2 regions of the Rhodococcus sp. JCM 9793 genome follow, and region 1 is predicted to be linked to the other one. Evidence: riboswitches for the same ligand, from Rfam matches in the RefSeq annotation. Region 1 holds a riboswitch; the other holds the start of a gene.
The links. Region 1 has a riboswitch for S-adenosylmethionine ahead of ACZ46K_RS20110 (hypothetical protein). Riboswitches for the same ligand answer to the same signal wherever they lie in the genome.

Region 1 (4,710 bases):
GGCGGAATGCGCGAGTAGTGGCGCGATCGTCCAACGATGGTCGGAGGGGGTTCGCCGCTCGAGCGCACCCTTGGACATTCTCAGATCGACGGTCGTATCGAACGTGAGACCGCGGCCGAGGAGCATCGGGCCGGCCACGATGATCACGTGATCGTCTGCGGCGTCGATCCGGCGGGCTCGGGCCGAGCGGTCGGTGGTCTCGTCCCACAGTCGCGGAAGAAAACGATGCCGCTCCTTCAACGACGACACCACCTCGCGGTCCAGCGCGTCGTAGTCGAACCAGCTCGACCGGTAACTCTGCTCGTCGGTGCGCCCGTGTTCGAGACGGAGCGATGCCGGTCGCACGAAATCGTGCAGTGCTACCGCGTGCGCGGGACGGCCCGCGGTGCGCAGGGTATCGACCACCCGCTTTGCCAGATCCATGGGGTCAGCGGCGTCGGCGGCCGAAATGGCCATGACGACCCGGCCCGGTCGTGCGCATGCCCGCTCGGCGAGCAGTTCGGCAAGTGCGGCCGGAGAGATCGGTGTGAACGACGCCATCCGATCAGAGTAGGCATCGAGTGCTCGTAAGAACCGGAAGGCCTCGAACGGACCCTTCACACGGATTCGGGAGTCCTATCGGTCACTGCAGCATGCTCCGGGAGCGGTGTCGCGACCGAGCGCTTGGGCTGTGTCCGAACGTGGGTGACGTAGAGGGCAAGACCCACGAACACGACACCGCCGACCAGATTGCCCAGAACCGTCGGGATTTCGTTCCAGATCAGGTAGTCACCGAGGGTGAAGTCTCCACCCAGCAGCAGACCGGACGGGAACAGGAACATGTTGACGACCGAGTGTTCGAATCCCATGTAGAAGAACAACATGACGGGCATCCACATGACGAGAACCTTGCCCGGCACACTCTTCGACATCATCGCTGCCACAACACCGGTGGACACCATCCAGTTGCACAGCATTCCACGGAAGAACAGGGTCGCCATGCCGGCAGCGCCGTGCTCGGCATACCCGAGCGTGCGGGCCTCACCGATCTCGCCGAGACGCTCACCGACCGCGTCCGGCGGGATCGAGTAGCCGTAGGTGAGGATGAATGTGATCAGCACGGCCACTGTGACGGCTCCGAGGAAGTTACCGACGAAGACCAGTCCCCAGTTCCGGAGCATCGACCCGATCGTCACCCCCGGACGTTTGTCCAGATAGGCGATGGGGACCATCGTGAACACGCCGGTGAGTAGATCGAACCCCAGCAGGTAGAGCAGACAGAATCCGACCGGGAAGAGAATCGCTCCGAGGAGCGCGTTGCCGGTCTGCACGGTGACGGTGATCGCGAACGCCGCTCCGAGCGTGAGGATGGCACCGGCCATGTACGCCCTGATCAGGGTGTCGCGGGTGGACATGAGGACCTTGCTCTGGCCGGCGTCGACCATCGCGCGGGCCAACTCGGCGGGTGGAACGTAGGACACAGCAACCTCCTGGTGAGAACAATGCCCGATCAGTGTCAGCAGTGCCCGTCACCAGTGTGTTGCGGGGCAATAAGGATGCGTTGCGTTCTCTTCCGAGCGGGGCCGCTCGGGTTGTGAGATCTCTCGATCATGTATATTGGCGGTGCTTCACGAGATGCCGTCGCCAAGCTCCGACTTGACGGCACGCCAACCCCACGCTCGCGGGTGGCTCGGATGACGAAGCGGCTCGCGGCCGACCGGCCCGGGCACGAGCGCCCCGCCCCGGGGCCGACCCGGAGGAATAACCATGACCGACCGTATCCACAGTACCGATCGCGCAGACGCCCACGAGTGCTCCTCGTTCGGCGACGGTCACCACGTCCATTTCATCCGCGCCCGTAAGGCCTTCGGCGATTCCGACCTCAGTGTCGGTGCGCTCGTGTGCGTGCTGGACGATACTCACGTCGAATTGTCCTGGGACGGAATACGGCTCGTATTCCGGCATCATGACGCCGCCGCGATCGCCCGGGTGGTCCACGCGGGTGGGGAGATCGGGACCTGGGTTCCGCAGTGGCGGGTGCTGATTCTGCCGGGTTCCGATCCCCATGTGCCCGCGACCTTCACTCTCGCCGCTCCTGATCACTGGACGGATTGCGTATCGGGACGTGTCCCGGCGCTGACGTACGTGCCCGGACGGTGAGGATTCGGATCAGTTCTGTTCGGCCTCATTCCAGAACGAGGGAAGCTCCACCGCCAGACGCTCTTTCGCCTGCATCGGTAGTGAATGGGTGGTCTCGGGGAAGACGTCGACCGTCGCGCGCGGAAGCGTTCGTGCCCGCTGCGCGGCGGTGTCGCCGCCGGCGAGTGAATCCCGTTCCGCGATGGCGACATAGGTGGGCATGGTGAGAGAGTCCATCTCGTCGTCGTTGAGGGGCGAGGGCGTCGGCAGTGCTGCCGAATAGTGCTCCGAGCCCGCAGCGATCATCTTTGCCATGTCGTCGTTCGGATCGAACTCGGCCCCGCCGACCTTGCCGAGGGCGGTGTTGCGCCAGGCCTCCGGCAGGAGCGGCAGGCTCGACACCATCGTCCACGCCATCATGCGAGCGGACGGATACGCGAAGGTGAAGACGGGTTCGAGGAGCGTCAGCGATCGGACGCGATCGGGGAATCGCCGTGCGTATGTCGCTGCAATCGCGCCGCCGAACGAATGGCCGACGATGTGGACGGGTTCGGCGGCGAGTTCGTCGAGTGCGTCGTCGATCCAGGTCGCCTGGTCACCGAAGGAGGTCAGCGGAACGCTCTGCACCGACAGTCCGGCATCACCGAGCGAGTCGAAGGCGAGAACGCGTCGGTGTGGCAGGAAGTCGGTGAGATTTTCGGTCCACATCGGGACACCCGACGACCGGCCTGGTACCAGGACGACCGGAGCGGAGTCCTCGGTTTCCGGTGAACTCCACTCGTAGACACGAACCGAGCCGAAACGGGTCGTGACGTCGAGGGTTGCCGTAGGGGAGGGGAGCGCAGACATTGCCTGTTCATACGCCTCGACGTAGGTGCGGCGACCCTCCGCATCGCGGAAGTGCCCGACCTTCTGAGCTCCGAAGAAGAACTGCTGCACACTTATTGCGCCCACTGTGGCAAGCGCGGCAATCACGACAAACCCGCTACGGCGAAGCCATCGGTGACGGAGCAATCGGTGGTGAAGGCGGGTGGGTGGTGGATGGTCGAGCCGGGCGTATGTGCCTACGGTGTGCTCACTCACGTCTCTTCTCCTCGATGTCGGCGATCCGAACTGTTTGCAGTATAGAAATATTGTAAAATCCTGTCATGCCTAAATTGGTCGACCATGCCGAGCGCCGCAGAGAGCTCGTGTGGGCTCTGTGGGCTGTGATCCACGAACGAGGTATCGACGGGGTGACTTTTCAGGCGGTGGCGGTCGAGGCCGGCGTCTCGATCGGCAGGATCCAGCACTACTTCGAATCGAAACAACATCTGATCCGGTCCGGAGCGCAGGAGATGGTCGCCGGTGCTGAGAAGAGCTATCGCGAACTGGGATCGTCCGGCGATCCGAAAGCAGCCCTCGCGACGTTGCTCATCCAGCCTGTCCCCACCGATGCATCGTCGCGTGTCGGTGTGTCGGTCTGGTACGCCTACCTCGCGAAGACGACGAACGATCCGTGGATCAGGTCGTTCCTTGCCGAGGCGTCGCGGGGGACCGTCGGCGAGGCCGAGCGACTTCTTCGTCGCGCCGGCCTGTCCGAGGTCGAGGCACACGACGAGGCCATGAGGTTGGTGGCACTCAGCAACGGTGCGACGCAATCCGTGCTGGTTGCGGGGATGGATGCCGATGGAGCGGTCGATCTCGTCACCCGCGAGATCGACCGCAGCGTGAAGGCGTTCACCGTCTGCGCGGCGGACACGGGGCTCGCTCGATCGCCAGACCGCACGGATGCGATCCCGTCGCCGGCTGGATCGAGCGGTGCGCGAAAGTCGTGACGGGATGCCGGGTCCGTCGGCCTATGTCGGTGGGGAGGGTCACCATGGCCTCATGGGAAACACACATCACGCATTCGACTACATCGAACTCGGCGCTACCGACCTCCGCGCGTCACGCACCTTCTACGAATCCGCCTTCGGCTGGAACTTCAACGACTACGGGCCTGAATACGCCGGCATTCGCGCAGTCGAGGGTGACGGAGAGGTCGGCGGACTGACGACTCTGCGCGCACCGGGCACAGCCGGACCTCTGGTCTTGCTGTACTCCAGCGATCTCGACGCCTCCGTCGGCGCGGTCGAACGTGCCGGAGGCAGAATCTCGTCAGGACCGTACGACTTTCCCGGCGGGCGCCGGTTCACCTTCCTCGATCCGAGTGGTAACGAACTGGGCGTGTGGTCCGACGCGTGAATCCTCTCGGCCATCGATCGTCGGGGACAGCCGTCGGGCAAGTGGGGTGGGTCAGACCGCGGCGTCGACCCACCGCGCAACTCCGGCCTGCGCGAGTTGCGGAATCTGCTCGGCTGCCCACGGGCTGATGAGCCACGGAACGGTCGCCGCAGTCTGCATATCCGTCCACGACACCCACGACCACTCCATCACCTCGGATGGTTCGGGGTCGAGGCCGGATGCGGCGCGGGCGCAGAACACTGGGCAGACCTCGTTCTCGACGGTTCCGTCCGCTGCCGTCGCGCGATACCGGAAATGCGGCAACACGCACGTGACATCGTCGACGACGAGGCCCAACTCCTGCTCGAGGCGCCGACGCACCGCGTC
Region 2 (4,710 bases), 1.2 Mb from region 1:
CGGTAGGACCACCAGGAATAAGGGCCCGCGACATCACCGTGCAGGTCGCGCACGACGTCGCGCCACCGGCCGGTGGCGAGCAGATCGTCGACCCAGGCCCGCTCGCCGGGGAGGAAGCCTGACTTGCGGACGTTGCCCTTCCAGTTCTTGATGTCGCGCTCGGTGTGGGCGATGTTCCAGTCGCCGCACACCACCATGTCCCGGCCCGCCTCGATGACATCGGCCGCGCGCTCACCCAGGTGCACGGCGAAGGTCTTCATGAAGCGTTCCTTGTCGTCCTGCTTCGGGGTCTCCGCTTCGCCGGTGGGCAGGTAGAGGCTACCGACCGTCACATCCGCGTAGTCCGCCTCGATGTAACGGCCGGATTCGGCAAAGTCGTCGTCGAAACCCACTCGCACGGCATCTGCCGGCGTTCTCGACAGGATCGCGACCCCCGCCCGGCCCTTGACGGACGACTCGGATCCCACGACATGCCAGCCCGCGTCGAGGGCCGGAGCAATCGCAGTGTGGAACTGCTTCTCACTCGCGCGCACTTCCTGAAGACAGACGATGTCGGCGGCCGATGTCCCGAGCCAGGCCAGCAGGCCCTTGCCGGCCGCTGCGCGTACGCCGTTGACATTCACTGTGGTGATGGTGAGGGGCACGCCGACACCGTATCCGACACGATGACCGGAGCCGAAAACCGCGATGACCGGAGCCGAGAACACGGGACGCCCCTGGTAGGACATCCCGTGTCGTCGCTAGGGCCGCATCTCAGTGCGAGGCGCGGGCCTTCTGCAGGTTTTCGTCGAGCGCACCGAGGAACTCCTCGGTGGTCAGCCACGACTGTTCGGGGCCGACGAGCAGCGCGAGGTCCTTGGTCATGATGCCCGCCTCGACAGTCTTGATGACAACGTCTTCGAGCGCCTGGGCGAACTCGATGACCTCGGGGGTGCTGTCGAGCTTGCCACGATGTTCGAGACCACGGGTCCAGGCGAAGATCGACGCGATCGGGTTGGTCGACGTCGGCTTGCCCTGCTGGTGCTGCCGGTAGTGCCGGGTGACGGTGCCGTGTGCGGCCTCTGCCTCGACGGTCCTGCCGTCCGGGGTCATCAGTACGGAGGTCATGAGGCCGAGCGAGCCGTAGCCCTGCGCGACGGTGTCGGACTGGACATCACCGTCGTAGTTCTTGCAGGCCCAGACGTAGCCGCCTTCCCATTTGAGGGACGACGCCACCATGTCGTCGATGAGGCGGTGCTCGTAGGTGAGCCCCGCTGCGTCGAACTCCGCCTTGAACTCGTCCTCGTAGATCCGCTGGAACTCGTCCTTGAACATGCCGTCGTAGGCCTTGAGGATCGTGTTCTTGGTCGACAGGTAGACCGGGTAATTGCGCTGCAGACCGTAGGACAGCGAGGCGCGCGCGAAGTCCTGGATGGACTTCTTGTAGTTGTACATCCCCATGACGACGCCGCCGTCCTCGGGGATCCTGCAGACCTCGTGCTCGATCGGCTCGGAACCGTCGTCCGGAGTGTAGGTGATGGTGACGGTGCCGGCCCCGGGGACCTTGAAGTCGGTGGCGCGGTACTGGTCGCCGAATGCGTGACGGCCGACGATGACCGGCTTGGTCCAGCCCGGAACCAACCGAGGCACGTTGGAGATGATGATGGGGGCCCGGAAGATGGTGCCGCCGAGGATGTTACGGATTGTGCCGTTGGGCGACCGCCACATCTTCTTCAGGCCGAATTCCTCGACGCGCGCTTCGTCCGGGGTGATGGTCGCGCACTTGACGCCGACACCGTGCTTCTTGATGGCGTTCGCGGAGTCGATGGTGACCTGGTCGTCGGTCGCATCGCGATTCTCGATGCCGAGGTCGTAGTATTCGAGATCGACATCCAGATAGGGATGGATGAGCTTGTCTTTGATGAACTGCCAGATGATGCGAGTCATCTCGTCGCCGTCGAGTTCGACGACCTTACCCTCAACCTTGATCTTGGACATACGCGGTTCGTGTCCTCCTTGGACGGCAGTCGAGTCCCCGATCGGCCGCACTTCAGGAATACGGCCGCCTTCAGCTCAGGTATCCGAGCGTGGCTCTGCACGCGTCCGGTGCGGAGCCAAACAGAACAAGCGTACTGCTATTCGATCCGCACACAACCCTGGTCACGCCCTCTCGAACGCTACTGAGCAGTAACTTTCGCCATGTCCGACACCGGCCGAGGAGAGGTCGAGAGCCGCCTATCGAGCCGCCCGACCCAGCCGTTAGACTTCCGACGAGGTCATGAGTGCCAGCGCGAAGCCCCGGCTTGCTGGTCGGCAACCCTCCGGCCAGGGTGGGGTGCTCCGGGTGAGGACACGGTCGTCGGCGCACCGCCGACGACAAGCCGGCTCCTGGGAGGTTCGAAATGCTGATGAACTGTCGACACCGGCGCCCCCTCCAGCCCTCCGACATGGCAAGTAGGACGCGATGACCATCACCACCGGCCTCGAGGCGGTCGCATCTTGACAGCAGGTACCAACCGTCGGCGGATCGAACTCCCCGCGGAAGACGGACAGCTCGACACAGTCGACATCGGCAACATCACCCTCGAGAGCGGCGACATCCTTCCCGACGTCACCATCGCTCTGCAGCGGTGGGGCGCGCTGTCGCCCACCCGCGACAACGTCGTACTCGTCGAGCACGCCCTGACCGGCGACTCACACATCACCGGGCCCGCCGGACCGGATCACCCGTCCCCCGGCTGGTGGTCCGGCATGGTCGGCCCCGGCGCCCCGATCGACACCGACCGATGGTGCGTGGTTGCCACCAACGTCCTCGGCGGATGCCAAGGCACCACCGGACCGGGCAGCACCGCGCCCGACGGAAAACCGTGGGGTTCGCGATTCCCCCGGATCACCATCCGCGATCAGATCACCGCGGAATCCGCCCTTCTCGATGCTCTCGGCATCGACTCGTTGGCCGCGGTGACGGGTGGATCGATGGGTGGCATGAGGTCGCTCGAATGGATCGTCACCCACCCGAACCGGGTGCGGGCAGCGCTGGTCCTCGCAGTCGGTGCCCGTGCCACCGCCGATCAGATCGGCATCCAGAGCACCCAGATCGCTGCCATCATGGCAGATCCGGACTGGCAGGGCGGCGACTACTACGAGAGTGGCCGCCGACCGGAGGCCGGGCTGGGAATTGCCCGCCGCATGGCCCACCTGTCATACCGCAGCGAGGAAGAACTCGACTCACGGTTCGCGAATCTTGCTCAAGACGACGAGGATCCGTGGAGTGACGGGCGCTACGCGGTGCAGAGCTATCTCGACCACCAGGCGTCGAAGCTCGTCAACCGATTCGATCCCGGGACCTATGTGGTGCTCAGCGACGCAATGAACCGGCACGACGTGGGCCGCGGTCGCGGTGGCATCGAGGCCGCATTGGGGAGCACGCGTGTGCCGACGATCGTCGCGGGTGTCGATTCCGATCGGCTCTACCCGATCCGATTGCAGCAGGAGATCGCAGATGGTCTGCCCAATTGCGACGGTCTGCGCGTCCTCGAGTCACGCGACGGACACGACGGCTTCCTCACCGAGGCCGATGCGGTCGCGAAACTGCTCGTCGAACTGATGGGGTTGGCGAGGGCCTGATCGGGCCGATCGATCCGGCCCGATCTCGACGGTCTATCTACGTAATCCCGAGCTATCTACGTAACCCCGAGTCGGCCTCTGCCGAGTGAACGGACAGCTGCGCGTATTCCTCGATGTCCACATTGAATCGATGCAGGGCATCAGCGAAGGCTGCGACCTCCTCGTCGGTCCAATCGACGAGGATGCGCTCGAGTGCGGCGACCGACCGATCACGGGCCTGAACGAGACTTTCCAGGCCGAAATCGGTGAGCGCGAACTTGCGGGCGATGCCGCCGGCAGGGTCGTCGACGCGCTCGAGCAGTCCGTCGCGCACAGCCGCCGCGGTCTGCCGCTGCAGCGTCGACGCGTCGAGGCGCAGCGCCTCACTCAGCTCGCCGATCGAGCGGGGCCCATCGGACCGGATGCGGCTCAACAGAAGATATGAACTGCGCTCGAGCATGCGTCCGCGCCGATGCCCCGCGATCGTATGACGACTCAGCAGCATCTGCTCGTACTCGATATCGCCGATGCGACGGTCCATGGCGATCCTCCTCGTCTCATGAGAAGCCTGAATGTCCTGTGAGAAGCCTAACAGAGGGCATGCATCATACATATGCACTATGCATATGCTAGATACATATGTATAGTGCATATGCATGAAGCATGCAGGTTAGCTGCACGGCTCATCGGAAGGACTCCCCTACTATGGCCAAACCCGTTGCCCGCCCAGGGCTGGTGATCGCCGCACTCGCGTCCGCCGGCATCTCATCCGCGTTCACGCAGACGATGGTCACACCGCTCGTCGCACTGCTGCCCGGGATCTTCGACACCACCTCCGACAACACCACCTGGATCTTCACGGCAACGTTGCTCGCCGCGGCAGTCGCCGTGCCGATTTCCGGGCGCCTCGGTGACCTTTTCGGCAAGCGCCGGATGATGCTCCTGCTTGCACTGCCACTCACCATCGGCGCCATCATCTGCGCCCTCGCCCCATCCCTGCAGGTCATGATCCTCGGTCGCGCACTGCAAGGCCTCGGCTCCGGCATGGTTCCGCTCGGAATAGCGCTGCTGCGTGACGTGGTGCCGAAGGAGAGGCTTTCTTCGGCCATCGCGACGGTGAGCTCC

Region 2: linked by a shared signal. The riboswitch ahead of metX (homoserine O-acetyltransferase MetX) and the one ahead of ACZ46K_RS20110 (hypothetical protein) in region 1 are both predicted to bind S-adenosylmethionine.

Annotation. Positions count from the first base shown of each region.
Region 1 is NZ_AP043721.1:3,896,516-3,901,225, reverse strand. It holds gene ACZ46K_RS20120 (hypothetical protein) at 1-540, opposite strand, end outside; gene ACZ46K_RS20115 (formate/nitrite transporter family protein) at 597-1,460, opposite strand; SAM riboswitch class IV at 1,606-1,718, shown strand; gene ACZ46K_RS20110 (hypothetical protein) at 1,747-2,139, shown strand; gene ACZ46K_RS20105 (alpha/beta fold hydrolase) at 2,149-3,201, opposite strand; gene ACZ46K_RS20100 (TetR/AcrR family transcriptional regulator) at 3,267-3,935, shown strand; gene ACZ46K_RS20095 (VOC family protein) at 3,988-4,344, shown strand; gene idi (isopentenyl-diphosphate Delta-isomerase) at 4,396-4,710, opposite strand, start outside.
Region 2 is NZ_AP043721.1:2,705,395-2,710,104, reverse strand. It holds gene ACZ46K_RS14545 (exodeoxyribonuclease III) at 1-644, opposite strand, end outside; gene ACZ46K_RS14540 (NADP-dependent isocitrate dehydrogenase) at 754-1,977, opposite strand; SAM riboswitch class IV at 2,254-2,368, shown strand; gene metX (homoserine O-acetyltransferase MetX) at 2,479-3,606, shown strand; gene ACZ46K_RS14530 (MarR family winged helix-turn-helix transcriptional regulator) at 3,659-4,126, opposite strand; gene ACZ46K_RS14525 (MFS transporter) at 4,291-4,710, shown strand, end outside.